DNA from 4 places in the Gracilibacillus sp. JCM 18966 genome. Region 2 is predicted to be linked to each of the others. Evidence: predicted binding sites of a transcription regulator. Region 2 holds the regulator's gene; each other region holds the start of a gene.
The links. The regulator Rex, encoded in region 2, represses fermentation and respiration genes when NADH is low (regulators of the CRP and FNR family bind a similar motif). The targets are predictions, from matches to a motif close to TTGTGAAATATTTCACAA.
Positions count from the first base shown of each region.

Region 1: the regulator Rex is predicted to act here: its motif matches at 2,647-2,664, upstream of ACZ5N5_RS12235 (TIGR04053 family radical SAM/SPASM domain-containing protein).
Region 3: the regulator Rex is predicted to act here: its motif matches at 2,969-2,986, upstream of ric (iron-sulfur cluster repair di-iron protein).
Region 4: the regulator Rex is predicted to act here: its motif matches at 1,914-1,931, upstream of qoxA (cytochrome aa3 quinol oxidase subunit II).

Region 1 is NZ_AP043883.1:2,554,634-2,559,606, reverse strand. It holds gene ACZ5N5_RS12250 (NUDIX hydrolase) at 1-598, opposite strand, end outside; partial or broken gene ACZ5N5_RS12245 (IS3 family transposase) at 731-1,765, opposite strand; gene ACZ5N5_RS12240 (Crp/Fnr family transcriptional regulator) at 1,862-2,554, opposite strand; gene ACZ5N5_RS12235 (TIGR04053 family radical SAM/SPASM domain-containing protein) at 2,813-3,931, shown strand; gene ACZ5N5_RS12230 (hypothetical protein) at 4,039-4,596, opposite strand; gene ACZ5N5_RS12225 (SCO family protein) at 4,593-4,973, opposite strand, start outside.
Region 2 is NZ_AP043883.1:1,870,916-1,875,888, reverse strand. It holds gene groL (chaperonin GroEL) at 1-424, opposite strand, end outside; gene groES (co-chaperone GroES) at 488-772, opposite strand; gene ACZ5N5_RS09030 (CPBP family intramembrane glutamic endopeptidase) at 1,203-1,907, shown strand; gene ACZ5N5_RS09025 (DUF4305 domain-containing protein) at 1,912-2,112, shown strand; gene ACZ5N5_RS09020 (redox-sensing transcriptional repressor Rex) at 2,136-2,780, opposite strand; gene ACZ5N5_RS09015 (ABC-F family ATP-binding cassette domain-containing protein) at 2,937-4,868, shown strand.
Region 3 is NZ_AP043883.1:2,548,942-2,553,914, forward strand. It holds gene ACZ5N5_RS12190 (Crp/Fnr family transcriptional regulator) at 1-663, opposite strand, end outside; gene ACZ5N5_RS12195 (hemerythrin domain-containing protein) at 892-1,425, shown strand; gene ACZ5N5_RS12200 (YwiC-like family protein) at 1,468-2,193, opposite strand; gene ric (iron-sulfur cluster repair di-iron protein) at 2,237-2,911, opposite strand; gene ACZ5N5_RS12210 (cytochrome c oxidase subunit 2A) at 3,110-3,238, shown strand; gene ACZ5N5_RS12215 (cytochrome c oxidase subunit II) at 3,294-3,713, shown strand; gene ACZ5N5_RS12220 (cbb3-type cytochrome c oxidase subunit I) at 3,752-4,973, shown strand, end outside.
Region 4 is NZ_AP043883.1:2,355,699-2,360,671, reverse strand. It holds gene qoxB (cytochrome aa3 quinol oxidase subunit I) at 1-694, opposite strand, end outside; gene qoxA (cytochrome aa3 quinol oxidase subunit II) at 712-1,710, opposite strand; gene ACZ5N5_RS11240 (response regulator transcription factor) at 2,068-2,778, shown strand; gene ACZ5N5_RS11235 (sensor histidine kinase) at 2,765-4,156, shown strand; gene ACZ5N5_RS11230 (TIGR00341 family protein) at 4,255-4,973, shown strand, end outside.

The DNA.
Region 1 (4,973 bases), 680 kb from region 2:
TCTCAATAATGAATCGATAAAAAGAATCTTGATGTGGAACGAACTGATCTCTTCCTACATATTTTTCCATCCATTCCTTTTCTCCTTTAGTAAAAACAAATCCTGTAATTTTAATTTTCTCTTTTTTACCTAACCAGAATTGTTCAAAATCTTTTATTCTAGCTTTCACCATACCGGACACCTCTTCAGCTTGCAGAATAAAATCATTCAGATGATGTTCGCTATTATATAAAAAAATATTAGCAAATTCGTTATCGATTAGGTTTCCATGCTTGACACTATAGGAAAATACGCCTAATGGAACCAATTTTTCATAAGCTATATCCATACCTAGCTCTTCCTTTATCTCCCTTACTCCATCCTGAACGGTTTCATCTGCCAATAAATGACCAGCTGCTGTAATATCTAAAAGGTTAGGATAGTCCTTCTTTTCTTTACTCCTTCGTTGCAAATGAATATAGTAGGTATCTTCTTCCTTACTGACAAACCAACAGTGGAATACCTCATGCCAATAGCCGAATTTATGTACATTGTCTCGAGTAGCGATACCTATCTCATTTTTATTCATATCAAAGATTTTAAGCTGTTCTTCTTCCAAGCTATTTCCTCCTTGAGCTTACGGAATTTCATATAAAGGTTAACATAATATTCCAACAAAAGACATAGGAAAAGCCAATCAAATTTTGAACTGCCCCCTGTCAAGTAGACAGCGGAAATAATAAAAACTGACCTAAGCGGCTTTAGCTCTATATTCCTAGGGCTAAGGCCGTTTAGTCGTTCTTGATATCTTTCATTGTTATAAAAGTGAATATATTCATCAATTGCTTTGAGAGATCCTCAAATGTCTCATACTTATGTATATAATACTTCTCGCATTTAAGAGTTCCCCAAAATGATTCCATCGGACCATTATCAATACACTTTCCAACTCGAGACATACTATGTGTCATCTCTGCATTATCTATCCTTCTTTTAAACCCTTGTGAGGTATACTGAAATCCACGGTCACTATGAATTAGAGGATGTTCCCCATCTAATAGATTAATAGCTTGATCAACGGTTTTAAATACAAGTTTATTATTTTAGAATGACCTAAAACATAGCTGACAATCGAACCATCATACAAATCTAGTATGGCACTTGAATACGCTTTCTTTGAGGAACCATATTTGAATTCGGTGACATCGGTTCCCCATTTTTCATTCGGCTTTTCAGCTCTTAGAACGTCCTCGTCTATCCTGTAAAGCACCCATCCACCATTTTCGTATTTACGTACCCATTGATAAACTTGTTAATAAGAAACTCGATATTTCTCCGCTGTTTGTTGATAGCTCTTCCCGTTCGCTAAAGTGTCTTGTACAATTTCAATACGTTCTTCCCAAGTCGTTTTTCTTCCTTTGGTCATAGAGCTCGTCCTTCTTTTTCCCGTATCTTTTAATTCCCTATGACCATTATACTGCTTTATCCATCTACGTAATACCGACCGACTCGAAATTTCAAATTTTCGAACAATCTCTTCTTGGGAAAACTCTCCGGATACGTAACTCTTTATAGCTCTTACCTTTAATTCTTTAGAATACCTTTTCCATGTTTTTGAGTTTTTTAACCCTCTTATACCTTCCTTTTCAAATTTCTGTATCCATTTATAAAGAGTATATTTTGAAATTTGATATCTTGAGCATAATTCCTTCAATGTATAATTTTCGTTTTGATAGTCCTTTATTACTTCATATTTAAATTTACTTGAATAAGATTTATTTGACATAGAAACTCCCCTTAAGGCAAAACAGATTTATATTTTTTAATCTGTCTACCTTAAGGGGAGCATATCATTTATTGATCGACTTTTTACTCCTTCTATTTAACAATCGTAATATTGTAGACAATCCATATCTAATAATAGATAGCCTCCTTTCGTGCCTTTGACGAGTCCCTCTCTTTTCAATTTATTAATTGTTCGACTGACGGTTTCCCTTGAGGAACCGATCATGTTCGCTAGTTCTTGATTCGTAAAACGAGTGGTGAGGATCATATTTTTATCCGTACATTGCTTCCCATGTGTCTTGGAAAGGCGAATTAATAGCATGATAATTTGTTCTTCCGTATTATGGAGTACTAGTTCTTCTAAGCGTTTTTGTAAATCTACAATAATATCACCCATTACTCGGAACAATTTAATGCTTAATGATGGGTATTGTAATAGTAATTGCTCAAATGCAAGAATTGGTATTTCCACTAAAGTAGCTGGCTCTATAATCTCGGCATGTGCCGGATAATTACCTTTTCTAAAGAAACCAGCATGTGGAAACATATCCTCAGATTTGAGGATCGATACAATTTGTTCTTTTCCATTAATATCTGTTTTATATATTTTGACTTTACCTTTATGGATGAAATGAACTCGTTCTAAGGACTCGCCCTGCATAAAAACATAACTATTGGTTGCATATTGTTTAATTTTAGCAATTTCCGTTATAGCCCCAATTTCTTCTCTGGTCAATTCTTTAAATAATGGCACATTCCATAAAACATCCTGAATGATATTTGTAGACATCCAAACCTGCTCCTTCCCACAGACATTGTCTTAGCTAAGTAACCAATTGATGGAGATCTCTTCTTTATTGTAGAAAAGTTTATCAAATAACTTTGTGATTCAAATCACAATCTAACACTATTATTATCGATTCTTAGGGCTAATTCAATAAATTGTCATAAAGTTTTCCTTTAAAAGTGATTTTTTTCACTATTATGACATCCATTTCGGATTACACTGCATCTATATTTTAAATTTTTCACAAGAAGGAGTTCATCAATGTTTACTCGAGATTATCATAAAAATCCATTTATCGTTATATGGGAACTAACTCGCGCCTGTGAACTAAAATGTCTTCATTGCCGAGCAGAAGCACAATATAAACGCCATCCTCTTGAACTCAGCTATGAGGAAGGTATAAATCTAATTGATCAGATTCACTTGATGGATAATCCACTTTTGGTATTTACTGGTGGTGATCCCTTAATGCGTAACGATGTTTATGCTCTAGCAGAATATGCCGTAAAGAAGGGTGTCAGAGTGTCGATGACACCAAGTGCAACACCAAACGTGACGAAAGAAGCTATTCAAAAAGCAAAGGTGGTCGGCTTATCAAGATGGGCATTTAGTTTAGATGGTCCAACTGCAAAAATTCATGACCATTTTAGAGGAACAAATGGCTCATTTGACTTAACGATACAAAGTATTCAATACTTACATGAATTAGAAATACCTGTTCAGATCAACACGGTTATCTCCAAATATAATTATGAGGTACTAGATGAGATGGCAGAATTAGTAAAAAAACTGCAATGTGTGCTTTGGAGTGTCTTTTTTCTTGTCCCGATTGGAAGGGGACAAGCGAAGGATATGATCTCTCCTGCAGAGCATGAAAAGGTTTTGCGCTGGCTATACCAGTTAAGTAAAAGAGTGGATTTTGATATTAAAACAACAGCAGCACAGCATTACCGACGAGTTGTAATCCAGCAAAAAATGAGGGAACATAAAAATCGGCATGACCATATTGATTATGAGGATGCCTTAATAAAAGGGGCAACTGGTACAATTGATGGTCTTGGACGTGCACCTAAGGGAGTAAATGATGGAAATGGCTTTGTTTTTGTTAGCCATATTGGAGATGTTTACCCAAGCGGTTTATTGCCGATAAAAGCTGGAAATGTTAGATCATCATCTCTTGCAAATATCTATCAGAATTCCACCATTTTCAAAGAATTACGAGATCCTGACCTTTACAAGGGGAAATGCGGTGTTTGCGAATTTCGACATGTATGTGGAGGATCACGCTCTCGAGCGTATGCTGCCACCGGAGACTATTTGGAAAGTGAGCCATATTGTGTATATATTCCCAAAGCAATGAGAAAGAAAAAACCCATCTAAAAAAAGCTCGGTGAAAAGCCGAGCTTTTTTGATTATAGTAGAGCTATTTCCTTTAAGTAAACGAGCACCAGCCCTGTTCGACTAAGAGCAGGCTTTCATCAAAATCTTCATTCATAATCTCCTGGATTGATGAACCATTTCTGGATTAAATAAATCATGATACATATTCCCATTGTTATAAAGCCCCATCCTAGTGTAACTTGTTCTACTAGCAAATAATTATTACAAAGCTGAACAGGGGATAGAATATAAAGAACTCCCATTACTGTAAACAATACTAATATAAGAACAAACAACCATTGTTTAGCTGATGAAGGGACCTTGGACCAGCTGTCTCGAAGTGGGATTCCTGCAAAAAAGGTTAAACTAACAAATTTAAACCACTCGACCAAATAGTTTTGTAACGCATCATCCATTGTGCGAGGAATTGTCCAATATACAGTAATCAATAAAAACAATAACAGTCCTGGCTTACCATTTTTGTTCCATTCTAAAAAAAAATTTGGAGCCTTCTCACGCAGGAATGGATACATTAAAAATCCTGATAGGATAAATAAGGGCATCTGCATATGCATGTGTAGGATCATAATCGATTCAAAAAAACGAGCAATTGGCGGTATAATTAAAAATATAAATAACAACATACCAATGAATGGTTGAGTCATACTTGTTCCCCACCTTCACTATTCAAGATATGCTTTACCTTTTGTATCGCTTGTTCGACATTTTTATAATCCAATACATCTAGTAACTCACCATGTTGATCTATCAAATAAAAAGCCGAATTGTGTGCAAAATTTCCTTGATTATCTGGAATGACAATCACACCCAACCTCTCCAATAATCGCTCTTGCTCTTCATGATTATTAATTCGGGCCATTCGCCATGAGTCGTGTTCATCGGTAAAATAATCATGATACGATTTTAATCTTGCTGGTAGATCTCTTGTTGGATCAAAGGTAATGCTTAGAAAAACGATATCCTTACCTAAGTACGTTTTAGGAATTGCCTCATAAACCTTTGCCATATTCCCTTCCAATTC
Region 2 (4,973 bases):
ATTCTTTGCTTTCGATTGGTTTAGATACTTTACGTAATTCCTCTGTAGCTACCTCTACTGCTTTTTCAATACCACGGCGCACCCCTACTGGATTCGCACCAGAAGCTACGTTTTTCAAGCCTTCCTGGATCATTGCTTGAGCGAGTACTGTAGCAGTTGTTGTACCATCACCTGCAACATCATTTGTTTGAGATGCTACCTCTGATACTAATTGAGCACCCATGTTTTCGAATTTATCTTCTAATTCGATTTCTTTAGCAATAGTTACCCCATCGTTTGTAATAAGTGGAGAACCATACTTCTTATCTAATACAACGTTACGACCTTTTGGTCCTAATGTTACTTTAACTGCATTCGCAAGTGTATCTACCCCACGTAGCATTGCGCGACGTGCATCTTCACTAAATTTAATTTCTTTAGCCATGAAAAATACCTCCCTGAATATTTAAATGATATGATATTTATCCAAACGTACTTCGCTACATACTTAGCCGATAATCGCTAAAATATCACTTTCACGAAGAATTAAGTATTCTTTACCTTCATACTTCACTTCTGTACCGGCAAATTTTGAGAAAATAATGTTGTTTCCTTCTTCAACTTCAAGCGCCACTTTCTCACCATTTTCCGTTACACGACCAGAACCAACAGCTACTACCTTACCTTCTTGTGGTTTTTCTTTCGCAGAATCTGGAAGAACAATCCCACTCGCTGTTTTTTCTTCTTGCTCTACAAGCTCAATAATGACACGATCACCTAATGGTTTTAGCATCGTTTAAAAACCTCCTTGAAATTGACTTTATTTAGATTTTTATCATTTTAGCACTCGATCACCCTGAGTGCTAACACAATTATTATAATAATGAAATCTATTTTTTTTTGCAAGTACAAAGTATAAATTTTTTTAAAAATTTTTTAATATCTCTTGTTAATGGGAATGCTATCGATCTCTTTGCAATTTTACGGCATTTCCAAACAGCCGTCATTAGTATGAGTTTTTATTATTGTAGGAACCCTAATAGAGTGTGGTTTCAATAAAAGGGGTTTTGAGCTTCGTGAAGTAAACAGAGGGACACCATCTATTATTTTAAGAACAACACATTTATTTTAAAATAACTTTAGACGAACTATTTCAATTTTATTCTAAAATTATGTTAAAATACGTATCATGTAAGAAAAAAATAAAAAGGAGTCGTTTGAATTTGCCTGCCAAGTATATTTATATAATTCTTACCTATGTTGCGGTACAATTGTCAGCTTTTCTTGTTATACCATTTCGGTTGTACACAAACGTAGATCCATTAACATTAATGGTTGGATGGAATATCGGTAGCTTCGTTCTTGCTTTGATTATCTCTTGCTATTTACTACGAGATGAAATAAATTCTTTCTTTCAATCACGGGATAAAAGAATTGGACAAATTGTATTATGGACAATACTCGGTTTCTTCTTAGTATTAATTGCTCAGGTAGCATCCACCGTCATTGAACGTTTTGTATTTGGTGCACCAGTTGGTTCTGAAAATACGATGCAATTGATGCAAGTAGCGAGACAAGCACCAATATTTATTATTCTTATTTCTATTTTAGGTCCAATCCTGGAGGAGCTCGTATTCCGTAAAGCGATTTTTGGTTCCCTATATAAAAAAATGAACTTCTTCTTTGCCGGAATTATTTCAGGGGTTTTATTTGCTGTCTTGCATAACGATTTCAGTCATCTCTTAACCTATATAGCAGTTGCATTTGTGCTTGCCTTTATCTATGTCGAAACCAAAAGAATTCTCGTACCTATTCTTGCACATATGGCGATGAACACATTTGCAGTCATTGGGCAATTATCACTTGATCCAGAAGAAATGGAACAAATGCTAGAACAGGTACAGTTCATCTTAGTTGGGGGCTTTTAAAAACATGAGATTTTCACCATTGGGCTCTGCCATCATCTATTTCATTTTGGGCTCATTATTTATCTATATTGGCATAAAATCTGCCGATGATACGGTATTTAATTTCATTACACTTGCATTAGCGTTTTTTGCTACCATTGATTTCGTTGTTGCAATACGACTAGTAAGCTTACATTTTAAAATTAAAAAGGCGAAGAAAAAATAAGAAGTGCCTCTCATCAGCACTTCTTATTTTTCTTCTATTTCTAATGGATAATGCTTCATAAAATAAACGAGTGACTGCAGCTCTACTGATAGGTCAATATGGTGGACGCGAACATTATCTGGAACGGTAATCCTTGCAGGGGTAAAGTTTAAGATACCTTTTATTCCTGCTTTCACCAGCCGATCTGCCATAGACTGCGCTTCAGAAACTGGTACGGTAAGAATAGCTACCTGAATATCTCCCATTTTTTCTTCTAATTCATCTATATGATGAACATTGACATTTCGAATCTCTGTTCCTACCTTGATTGGATCCGCATCAAATGCCACTTCTATCTTCGTATTATTGTTTTTGGTAAAATTATAATTTAAAAAAGCGGTTCCTAAATTCCCGACACCAATCAGGACAACAGGCGTATTCTCATCCTGGTCTAAGGTTTTACGGAAAAAGCCGAGTAAGTAGTCGACATTGTAGCCATATCCTTTTTTTCCTAATGCACCAAAATACGAAAAATCTCTGCGAATGGTAGCAGAGTCGACCTTCATTGCAAGACTAAGTTCCTTTGATGAGACACGGTCTTTTCCTTGGATATGTAAATTATTCAAAAAACGATAATATAAAGGTAATCGCTTCGCTGTAGCTTGTGGAATTTTATGTTGATTAGGCATCCTTTATTCCCCTTATTTCTTCATTAAATATTATTCTCTCTTTATTCTAACAGAAAAAAAGAAAAAAGTCGTGAAATTGTTCACTTGTCTATCTACTTCCCTTACTTGCAGTTCGTTCGCCTTTTAGATACACTTACATCATTGAGGTGAACGATGATGATTTATTTACAGGTGAACAATTTAACCAAACGATTTGGTGCTGAGCTGATCTTATCTAATATAAAACTAGAAATTAAACAAAATGACCGGATTGCCATTGTTGGTCGAAATGGTGCGGGAAAATCTACCTTATTAAATATAATTGCAGGTAACCTTAGCTATGATGAAGGAGAGATCCATAAACCAAAGGATGTTACCTTAGGATATCTTGCCCAACATACGGGACTTGATTCTACAGAAACGATCTGGGATGAAATGTTAAAGATCTTTTCCCATTTGTTAAAGGAAGAAAAGGAACTGAGAAGCATGGAACAGCAAATGGGAGATTCTGATCTATTAGCAGATACAGAAAAATATCAACAACTACTAGTAAGCTATGACCGCAAACAAGAAGCATTTAAGCAAGCTGGTGGCTATGAATATGAGCCTGAAATCAAAGCCGTTCTAAACGGTCTAGATTTTCCTGAATCCATGTGGGACACATCGATTGCCACATTAAGTGGTGGTCAGAAGACGAGACTCGCCCTTGGAAAGCTTCTTCTAACAAAACCTAATGTACTAATACTAGATGAGCCAACCAATCATCTAGATATTCAAACCTTAACATGGCTTGAAAGCTATCTAAACAGCTATCAAGGTGCCGTTGTGATCGTATCCCATGACCGATACTTCCTTGATAAAACGGTTCAAATTGTCTATGAAATTTCGCGTCATGAATCGAAGAAGTATCACGGTAATTACAGTAAATATTTAAAGCAAAAAGCAGCCAATTATGAACGTGATAGGAAGCTTTACGAAAAACAACAAACCGAAATAAAGCGAATGGAAGATTTTATACAGAAAAATATTGTGAGAGCCTCCACGACGAAAAGAGCACAAAGCAGACGCAAACAGTTAGAAAAAATGGAATTAATGGACAAGCCACTTGGTGATGAGGGCTCTGCCAAATTTAGTTTCAACGTGGAGCGTAGGAGCGGTAATGATGTCCTCAAGGTAAATGACCTAGCATTCCGTTATAACAATGCTGAGCCTTTTACTTTTGAAAATCTTAATCTTGAGCTAACCCGTGGTGAGAGCATGGCCCTTGTTGGCCCAAATGGTGTCGGAAAATCTACATTATTAAAAAATATAATCGGCGAACTAGATCCTGATAAGGGTACCATACAACTAGGTGCTAATGTGAAAATTGGCTACTATGATCAGGAACAGACACAACTGCATCATGAAAAGAATGTCCTAAGTGAACTTTGGGATGATTATCCGCTTATGAACGAAAAGGATATACGAACCATTCTAGGAAACTTTCTTTTTAGTGGAGATGATGTACTACGGCCAGTATCAGCTCTTAGTGGTGGGGAAAAGGCTCGGCTCGCGCTTGCTAAATTAATGATGGAAAAGGCCAATTTATTAATTTTAGACGAGCCGACCAACCATTTAGACTTAGATAGTAAAGAAATATTGGAATCTGCCCTTATCGATTATCCTGGCACGATATTGTTCGTTTCCCATGATCGCTACTTTATTAATAAGCTGGCGACACAGGTACTAGAAATGCAACCACAGCACACGACGGTATATTTAGGTGATTATGATTATTATGTAGAGAAAAAACAAGAGGAAAAAGAGCTGGAAGAACTGAAAAGGGAGCAATCCAAAGAAATAGACACGAAGCCAAGCACGAAATCGGATTTTAAAAAAGAAAAAGAATTAAAAAGAGAACAACGGAAAAAAGAAAGAAGAATAAGGGAAATTGAAGCGGAAATGGAAGAACTAGAAACCGCTCTTGCAGCTCTTGAAGCACAATTATGTCTTCCAGAAGTGTACCAGGATCACGAGAAGTCATTGCAGCTTACAACGGAAAGTGAGGAATTAAAAAAACAAATGGAAAAACATATGGAAGAGTGGGAATCCTTACACATGGACGAATGAATCCTATTAAAAATGTGAAACTTTTTATCATTTTAATCGTCTAATATAGAGGTGGAAACTTTTCAACAAAATACTACAAAAAGTTAGAATAATAGACAATAAGTG
Region 3 (4,973 bases), 680 kb from region 2:
CCAAAAATCATAGATTAGTATTTCCTTTCGATTGTAAGTCATTATCCCGGTTTTTTTTAATTGGTTAAAGACTCGATTAACGCTTTCTCTCGAAACACCGATCATATTGGCTAATTCAGAATTTGTAATTGGTAGATGAAGTTGAATCGTATCTTCCTTCTGCCTAATCCCGAGATCACAGACAAACTGGACTAGTATGAGCACAACTTGATGAAAGACATCCTGAGTTTGCCTATATAGTAATCGATCCTGTGTTTCTTGATAATTTTTTTCTATTATACGAATCACTTTTATTAATAGCCCTGGTTTTTGAATAAGTAAAAGCTCGAATTCCATTATCGGAATAGATAACACATGCACATTGGTAAGAGCAATAGCAGATGATGGATATGGAACATTCTCAAAAAAACCTACATATGGAAACATATCATTAGTGTGAAGAACATGTAGTATCTGTTCATGGCCGTTTCTATTTATTTTAATCATCTTGACTAATCCTGATAAGATAAAATATACATTGGTTCGGGATTCGTCTTGGTGAAACAAAATTTTGCCTTGATTATAGCTGCGTTCCATTGAAATCTCGCTCAAATGAATTAATTCATCTTCTGTAAGATTTTGAAATAAAGGAAAATGGATATAAGGCGTGCTTGTTTGTGACATCTATACTCCCACCTCGATCGAAAATTCTAAAATGAATTCTTTGTTACCATCCTAGCAAATAATTCATCATAAAATAATGAGGAGAATCCCTAATTTGTTTTAAATGAAATAGATAAAAAGGAAAATTAGAGAGAATAAAATCATTAAATCAAGGGAATTCCCCAATGTTGTATTAGGTCTTTCTTTCTTATAATAGTGTTGACAAATGATACAGAAGTAGGTGTTTACATGTGGACAGAAAGAGATCTGAATAGTCGTAATAAAGCAATGAAAATGCTCGAAAATGAACACCACTATTTAAGATATTTAATGGAAGAATGGCATCCGATTGTATTAGACTTTGAGAATGATCGATTTGAAGAAAAAGAGGATGCTGTGCTAGCGTTTCAAGCTTTGAGAAACAAATTAAAGGATTTCATTGAGCCATGGAAAAAACATACGGATAAAGAAGAGAAGTATTTTTTTCCTGCTCTTGGCATGTATATAGGTAAAGAACAAGGTCCGATTGTATCGATCGAAGAAGAGCATCAAGAAATTGATGGTTATATTGGACATTTCTTCTATCATTCCCGAGGAAATATAGAGGAGATGTCATATCAGGAGCTGAAAAAAGTGGTCCAGGATGCTGGTGAAGCGTTTGAGGTGATCATGATTCATTTTGTTAAAGAAGAAACCGTTTTGTTTCCAATGGTCGATAAAGTCATGAAGATAGACGACCTTCAGCAATTAACAGCTAATCTCCATTCACTTATTACAAAATAAATGCAAACAAAAAAGAGGAGTCGTCCCTGTGACAGCTCCTCTTTACATTATTAGAACGAGAATAAAGAATAGAATGGAATTAACAATTTCAACAATTCCAGAATGGATCGGCTTGACTTGGCCATCTCTAGGTGTCAGCCAATCCTTAAGTACTCCAGGAAGAAAAGCAATCGCTAAGGACTTCCAATTTAGGAGTATCGGTAGAAGTAATAACAGGGCGTGGTAAATATTAGATTTGTATTGAAAGGATCGATTTTTTAACTCACGAATCAATGATTTCACATAAAAGGCACTACCCATAAAATAAGCAGTGATTATGAACAAAAGGATCAATAGGTCCATAGTGAACTGTTCAATCCCGATGTAGTAGCTCGCCATACCCCCAATCGCAAAAATAATGATCCCACTTAAGTCATTCCACAGTGATCGTTCATTTTTAGTCTTAATAAAATACACATTAACTGCAAAGAGTGGGAGCATAAACGAACCAAATAGTAGAAGACTTGGCATAATGATCACTAATGGAATCAAACATAGTAAGGATGGTATACCATACCACAGCATCCATGGAAGCATCTTTTTCTTCTTGCGTTTATTCCTTACCACATTAAGTAATGGGGTTGACATTAAATATAGAAAAAACCAGCCAATCAAAAAGACAACATGTAGCCCTCTAGGGTTAGATAAAAAGATGCCAAGTAATGTGGGAAGAAGGAACATGGCCCACGAACCATGTTCTTTTGGTAAAATTATTTTTGTTTTTGCCATTGTTATCACCTTATCTCTAGATTGCCCTGCTATATATCGTCTTTTATGAAGCAGTAAAACGTGGGAAGAGTATATTGTTCTCTAGATGAATATGCTGAAATAGATCTGACTCTAATTCATCTAATTTTAAATAAGTTAGCTGGTACGTATTACATGCCCCTGTTGGAATAGCGTAATCGTCTGTTACTTCACGCATCAGCTCTAGCAATCTGCCCTCATGCTCATGTTCTTCCTCGAAATGATGAATGATTGCAGCTGCTGCCTCTACATCATTATCCATTAATTTAGGAAATAGCGTGCTTTCTTCCTTTTCAAGATGTGATTCTAGTTCACTTTTTAATTGATGGAATACGGTGTAAACGGTCGTAAGCTCTGGATGTGCTTCTCCATGCACGCGTTGAACCTTTGTCACATATTTGCTTAATTCAGGTAGAACTTGTTTCAAATAACCATGATGTTTTTCCACTATATGTTCAATGAGCTCTAGATTGCTTTTGCTTGTCCAATCGATTTCATCTTGATTATTTGTTTCCTCATATAGCTGGTTTATTTCAGTCAAAACCGCTTCTTTGTCGAGCTTTCTTTTTTCTAGAGCCTCTCCAATCGGACGATTCCCTCCACAACAAAAATCTATTTTATACTGTTTGAATAGGGAACTAGCCTTTGGGAATTGTGTAACTATGTCTCCTGTCTTCATTTCTAAATCAAATCTATTCATGAAAATCCCTCCAATTTAATTGTTCATGCTAACTATATCGTTATCCAATAGTAGACTCTGTGAGAAAAATCACATTTAAATATATTATCCTAATTCTTTGTCTAAAAAATGAACATTAGAGGAAAGTGATTTACCTCACTGCGAATGATTATCAGTGAAAATACAATGAAGCTAAATAAGAAAAAGGAGGCAAATACGGTGGGAAAACAAGTGGAGAATAATAAAGAAGCTTCATTAAAAGGTGCATTCGTATCTGTATTATTTTTAGGTAGTTTCATTGCATTATTATGGTTAGGTATTTGGAGCTTATTTATGGCAAGAGTTTAGAGGAGGGAATCTCGTGCATCGTTATGAAAAAATATGGTTAATTTTAAGTTCTGTTATGATTTTAGGGTTTATGTTTATTATCGGTTATCAAGCCTTTGCAGATGAGCTTGGTCCTCCCAGCAATCAAGAGACGATTGATCCACAAAAAGTCGAGCAACAAGAGCCCTTTAATAATCCTGGCGTAAAAAAAATCGGGGAAAAGGAATATGAAGTTGTCATGACTTTAGAAATTTTTAGCTTTGACCCCATGGAATTAGAGTTTCCAGCTGGTTCAACCGTGCATTTTGTCATGACATCTAAGGATGTGGTTCACGGAATAGAGATTGCCAATACCAATGTTAATACAATGGTGGTTCCAGGTTATATCCAGAGAATCACGCAAACCTTTGATAAACCAGGAAATTATTTAGTGCTTTGTAATGAATATTGTGGAGCTGGCCATCAAGTGATGTCAACAACGATTCAGATTAGTTAGTAGAGAGGGTGAGAGGATTGACTGTACTTAAAAAAAGTATGATAGAAAGAGTAGAGAACAAGCTTGGTGCAATTCCAGAAGATGTTAAAATATCAAAATCCTACATGGTGGTCACATTCATTGCCTTGCTTGTAGGTGGAATACTCGGATTAGTGCAAGGCTTAAATCGTGCAGGTTTACTCGAAATACCGAATGGATTCAATTATTATCAAATTCTCACAGCACACGGTATTTTATTAATTCTCATTTTTACTGCATTTTTTACTATTGGTTACTTTTATGCTGGTTTGTCTCATACTTTAGGTGGTTTATCACCAAAGGTAAGAAAAATGGCTTGGATCGCCTTTGGATTAAAGATAATCGGCTTTATTATCGCTCTAATTCCTATTCTGCAAAATGAAGCATCTGTTTTGTATACCTTTTATCCACCAATGGCTGCATCTCCGATTTTTTATATTGGGCTTGTATTGATTGTATTAGGAATTTGGGTCAGTGCATTTGGCGTATTTATTAGTGTGGCAAAATGGAGAAAACAACACAAAGGTCAAAACATACCGATCTTAGCTTTTTTTGCTACAGGTGTTTTTGTTTTATTATTTTTCTCCAGTATTTTTGTTGCAGTCGAAGTATTCATGATTATCCCATGGGCTATCGGATGGGTAGAAACCATCAATGTCATGCTAAGTCGGACACTGTTTTGGGCGTTTGGACATACACTCGTTAATATTTGGTATATCACGGCTATATCTGCATGGTATGTGATCATTCCCAAAATTATTGGAGGAAAAAGATTTAGTGATACGTTAACTAGAGTTGTAGTTATTTTACTTGTTATTTTAAATATTCCAGGTGGATTTCACCATCAAATTGTGGATCCGGGAATATCAGAACCAATTAAATATATGCATGTATTTATGAGTCTTGCGATAGGATTTCCATCATTAATGACCGCCTTTGCGATGTTTGCCGTTTTCGAGCGCACAGGCCGGAAGAAAGGTGGTAGAGGGCTATTTGGCTGGTTCACCAAGCTGCCATGGAAGGATGTTCGCTTTTTTGCACCGTTTGTAGCAATGGTTGCTTTTATAGCTGGTGGAGCTGGTGGGATTGTGCAGACGATGCATCAATTAAATCAAGTGATCCATAACACACTTTGGGTTGTTGGACATTTTCATCTAACGCTTGGGATGACGGTTGCTTTAACCTTCTTTGGAATTAGTTACTGGCTTATACCCTATTTATCTGGTAGAAAGTTAACCGCAA
Region 4 (4,973 bases), 480 kb from region 2:
TGATGGATGTGATTAAACTAGTCCATACAAAGATAGGCATCTTCATCCAAGACATACCAGGTGCACGCATTTTTATAATTGTCACAACAAAGTTAATCCCTGACATCAATGTCCCAATACCGGCGATCTGAATGGCTATTGCATAATAGTTATTTCCGACGCCAGGAGTAAATTCCTTACCTGCTAGAGGAAAATAAGATGTCCATCCTGCATCTGGCGAACCGCCAATAACAAAGGATACGTTAAATAGCATCGCTGCAGCAAAGAATAGCCAAAAACTTAATGCGTTTAATTTAGGGAAAGCAACGTCTCGTGCTCCTATTTGTAATGGAACAACAACGTTCATAATCCCGATTAACATTGGCATTGCCATAAATAAAATCATGATCACACCATGTGTTGTGAAGATCTCATCATAGTGCTGTGCATCTAAAAAGTCTAACTCAGGTCTGGAGGTTTGAGCCTTCATTAATAGCCCATCAACTCCCCCTCTGAAAAACATTAAGACACCTGAGATAATGTACATAATTCCAATTTTTTTATGATCAACAGTTGTAAACCATTCATTCCACAACCATTTCCATCTCTTTAAATAAGTGATCAATGCTAAAAGCCCAATCATCGTTAAGCCAATTGCAATTTGAGATCCTAGTATTAATGGATCACCAGTTACAAAAAATTCATCTAAGGACATGTTCTTCACCACCTCTTTTAATGATTAGAGTGATCTTCCATATGGGAGGAATCACTATGTTGTTCGGACTGGTCGTTTTCTGATTGATGCTTAGATTCTATTTCAGGTTGACCATCTAATTCTTGCTCTTTTTCTTCTCCATGCTGAATCTCATAAAGTTCAGGATGAATATAATCGGCTGATCCGCCTTTAGCATGGTCTATCCAATCTAAATGAGTATTATTAAAGGTCATACGACCAACCACTCCAGGCTCTAACAACTCATCATATTGATCCTCTGTTAGTTTGTTTGCTGTTTTCTTCACATCATGAATCCATTCATTAAAGTCCTCTTTAGATTGTGCTTGGACTTCGAAATCCATATGGGCATAACCTCTACCATTGAAGTTAGTATTTCTACCATAAAAAGAGCCTTCTTGGTCTGCGACTAAGTAAAGGTTTGTTTGCATATTTGCCATGGTATATTTTTGGCCACCCAATTCAGGTACCCAGAAGGATTGCATCGTTCCAGCTGAGGTTAGTTTAAATTGCACTGGATGATCCTTCGGAATATTAATATAGTTCACTGTTTCAATATTTTGGTCTGGATAGCTAAATATCCATTTCCAGTCAGCTGAAGTTACATGGATAACCAGTGGTTCTTCCTCTTCATATCCTTGCGGGATATCTTCCACTTCATAGATCGTTTTTGTTGTAGGGATCATCAATGCAATAACGATCAATACAGGGATACCAAACCATATGATTTCTAAAATATGGTTCCCTTTCTCTTCTTTCGGTTCAAAATCTCCATCATTTGGTCTTGCCCGATATTTCCACACAATGACAGTGAACAAAATGAATACTACTGCTACTATAATGAGCATAAAAATAATAGAGAATATAATTAAATCTGATAAATTTCTAGCTACAGGTCCCTTCGGATCAAAAACTATTAATTTATTTTCACAACCAGCAAGTATTAGCGGTGTGACTAATAATAAAAATAGACCATAGACCTTTTTCAATGCCTTCATCTTATTACTCCCTCCATAAAGCATCTATACAAAACAAATCCAGTTCAGTAATGGGAATGATTACCCCTCTTTCTTCTCCATTGTTACATCTAAATATGATGAAATTATGATGAAAGAAAATTTGTCATAGAAAGTTCAATTTTGAACCAAAGAGGGAATAGAAAAGGAAGTGAAAGTGTTTTACGTAATGCACAAATAGGAAATAGTGAAAAAGATCACAGACATTGATAACATAACTTTTATGATTAGATGGTTAGCACTGTGATACAACAAATTGAAAAAGACTGGAACCTTTACTATTCCATCAAATTTCTATACTATTTTAATGAGGATTATTTTAGCTAAAGAGGGATAGACATGATAAAACCGACAGTTTTAATTGTAGATGACGAAAGGCAAATGCGAACAATGCTTAAGCTACATCTTCGCAATAAATATGAATGGATAGAAGCTTCCAATGGTAGGGAAGCCATTGATAAAATGAAAGAGAACGATGTAAGTATTGTGTTACTAGATATTATGATGCCGGAATTAGATGGGATGGAAGCATGTAAGAAGATGAAGGAAATGAGACCAGATGTACCTATCATCTTATTGACCGCATTAAATGATACATCACAAAAGGTAGAAGGGTTAAACATTGGTGCAGATGATTATATCGTCAAGCCATTTGAGCCAGAAGAGTTGATTGCACGTATGAAAGTACAGCTCAGACATTTTTCCCATACAAAGGAAAAGACGACGAATCAGCAGGTAAACTTTGCAGAATGGTCTATTGATCCTCAAGCTAGATCTGTGAAGGTAAAAGGAAATGAACTGAAGTATAGCCCAAAAGAATTCGATCTTCTATACTTGCTTGCCTCCCATCCAAATCGCGTATATACGAGGGAACAATTATTGGATATGATTTGGGGAATGGATGAGATTGTCGATATAAGAACAGTGGATTCACACGTTCGCTATGTGAGAGATAAATTAAAAAAAGCAGGACTTCCTTATCAGCCAATTCAAACTATTTGGGGAGTTGGTTATAAATTTATAACGGAGGATTCCAATGAGGTTAAATAGTGTGGTTTTTAAAATTGGTGCGACGATTTTATTTTTGCAATTAATCATTTTAATTCCATTTGGATATATTGTCTTACAGCTTATTCTAAATTATTCCATTAATCAAACAGAAACACAGCTTGTGCAATTATCGGAAAAATATGCTGGGGAAATTAATGAATTAGAAGATCCTGAAAATATTCAGTTATTAGAGCATTTAACAGAAATGACGAATACAAGTGCTGTCATTGTCGATCAAGATGGTAAAATTATTACAAAGGCAAATTGGCATGATGAATTAACGAATCAAATAGTAACAGACGATCAATTACAGCATCTTCATAAAGGCGAAACAGTTATTGAGGAGGTCTCCTTTAATGGTTCTACCTATTTAAAGGTCGGTCAACCGATTGTGAAAGAAAATAAAAATGAGGAAAATGCTAGTGTGATCTTATTCTCGTCCTTTGGTTTAATCAGTAATTCTATTCATAATATTATCATCCTCGTAATTTTAGCAAGTCTAGGTGCAATTGGTCTGGCAATAGGCTTTACTATCTTTATTTCCAAAAAAATTGGTGGTCCACTAATAGCTATGGAGAAAGTCGCAAAACAAATAGCGGAGAAAAAAGATTTCTCTCGAAAAGTAGACTATCAAGCAAATGATGAGATTGGATCACTCGCAACTGCCATCAATCATCTGTCACAAACTCTTGAGAGATATCAGACAAACAGAAATGAATTTTTTTCTAATATTACCCATGAGTTAAAAACACCATTAACCTACGTAAAGGGATATGCTAATGCAGTAAGACATGAAATGTACCAATCAGAAGAAGAAAAACAAGAGTTTCTTGAAATTATTGAAAATGAAGCAGACCATATTAGTAATTTAATGGATGATTTAACCGATTTATCCAAAATTGAAGAGGGTAAAATTGATTTAAACAAGGAAGCATTTAATCTCAATATGCTAGCAGAAGAAATGATGCGTCGTTCACAATTTAGAGCGAATCAAAAGGGTTTAAAGCTAAATGTCCATACACCGAATACCCCTCTTCACTTATATGCAGATAAGAATCGGATGGAGCAAATTTTTACTAATCTTATCGAAAATGCAGTCCGTTATACAGAAAAAGGAGAAATAAAAATAGAAGTAACCGATATAGGAAATCACATTCAGGTAAAAATTATCGATACAGGTATTGGAATAAAAAAACAAGATATTCCGTTCTTATTTGAACGGTTTTATCGAGTCGATAAATCTAGATCTAGAGCAAATGGTGGAACAGGTTTAGGACTTTCGATTGTGAAGAATCTTGTGGAAATGCACGAAGGAACAATTGACTTTGATAGTGAATTAAACAAAGGAACAACAGTTACATTAACATTCCCTAAATAAATAATCGATGGAGTTCTATGGTTAGCCCCCCCTACACTTATAATAATCCTATCATTGGGTAAAATCTTACTAATGTTGTTGTGAAGGGATTGGCAAGCATGGAACTCCAATTAATCGAAGTATATATTCCTACTGACCGGTTTGAGGCATTTGAAAAAGAGATTAAGGCATATGAATATATTGAAAAATGGCATCACCAAGTCTCTAAGCAAGTACAACTAGTGAAAATAGTCCTTAATAAAAAACAAACAGAGGAAATCCTTGATTTTCTTGAAGTGAATGATGATCAAACAAATGAATTGAAAGTAATTCTATACAACATCTCCACCTATTTACCCCGAATAAAACAAGAAGTTGCTCCAAATGAAAAGGAAGAAGAAAATAGAGAAATCGCTCGAGCGAGTAGGCACGAGTTATATAATGTAGTTCAATCTTCTAGTAGAATTAACTTGAATTACATTTGGTTGCTTATTTTATCAGCTATTGTAGCAACTGCAGGAATTGTCAAAGACAGTGCTGCTATTGTTATTGGTGCAATGGTGATTGCTCCCTTAATTGGACCATTTACTGCTATTGCATTTTCTTCCATCCTAGGAGATTATCAAATAATAAAAAAAGCTGTTACAACCGCGCTACTCGGTCTTGTAATTCCTATTAGTATTGCCATCTTATTTGGAGTCATCTTTCCATTACCAAGCCAAAGTAGAGAATTTCTAGCTCGAACGAATATTGAATTAATGGATATCGTTGTGGCCATTGCAGCAGGTGCCGCTGGCGCGTTGTCTTTTGCAAGAAGAGTATCGGAGGCGCTTGTAGG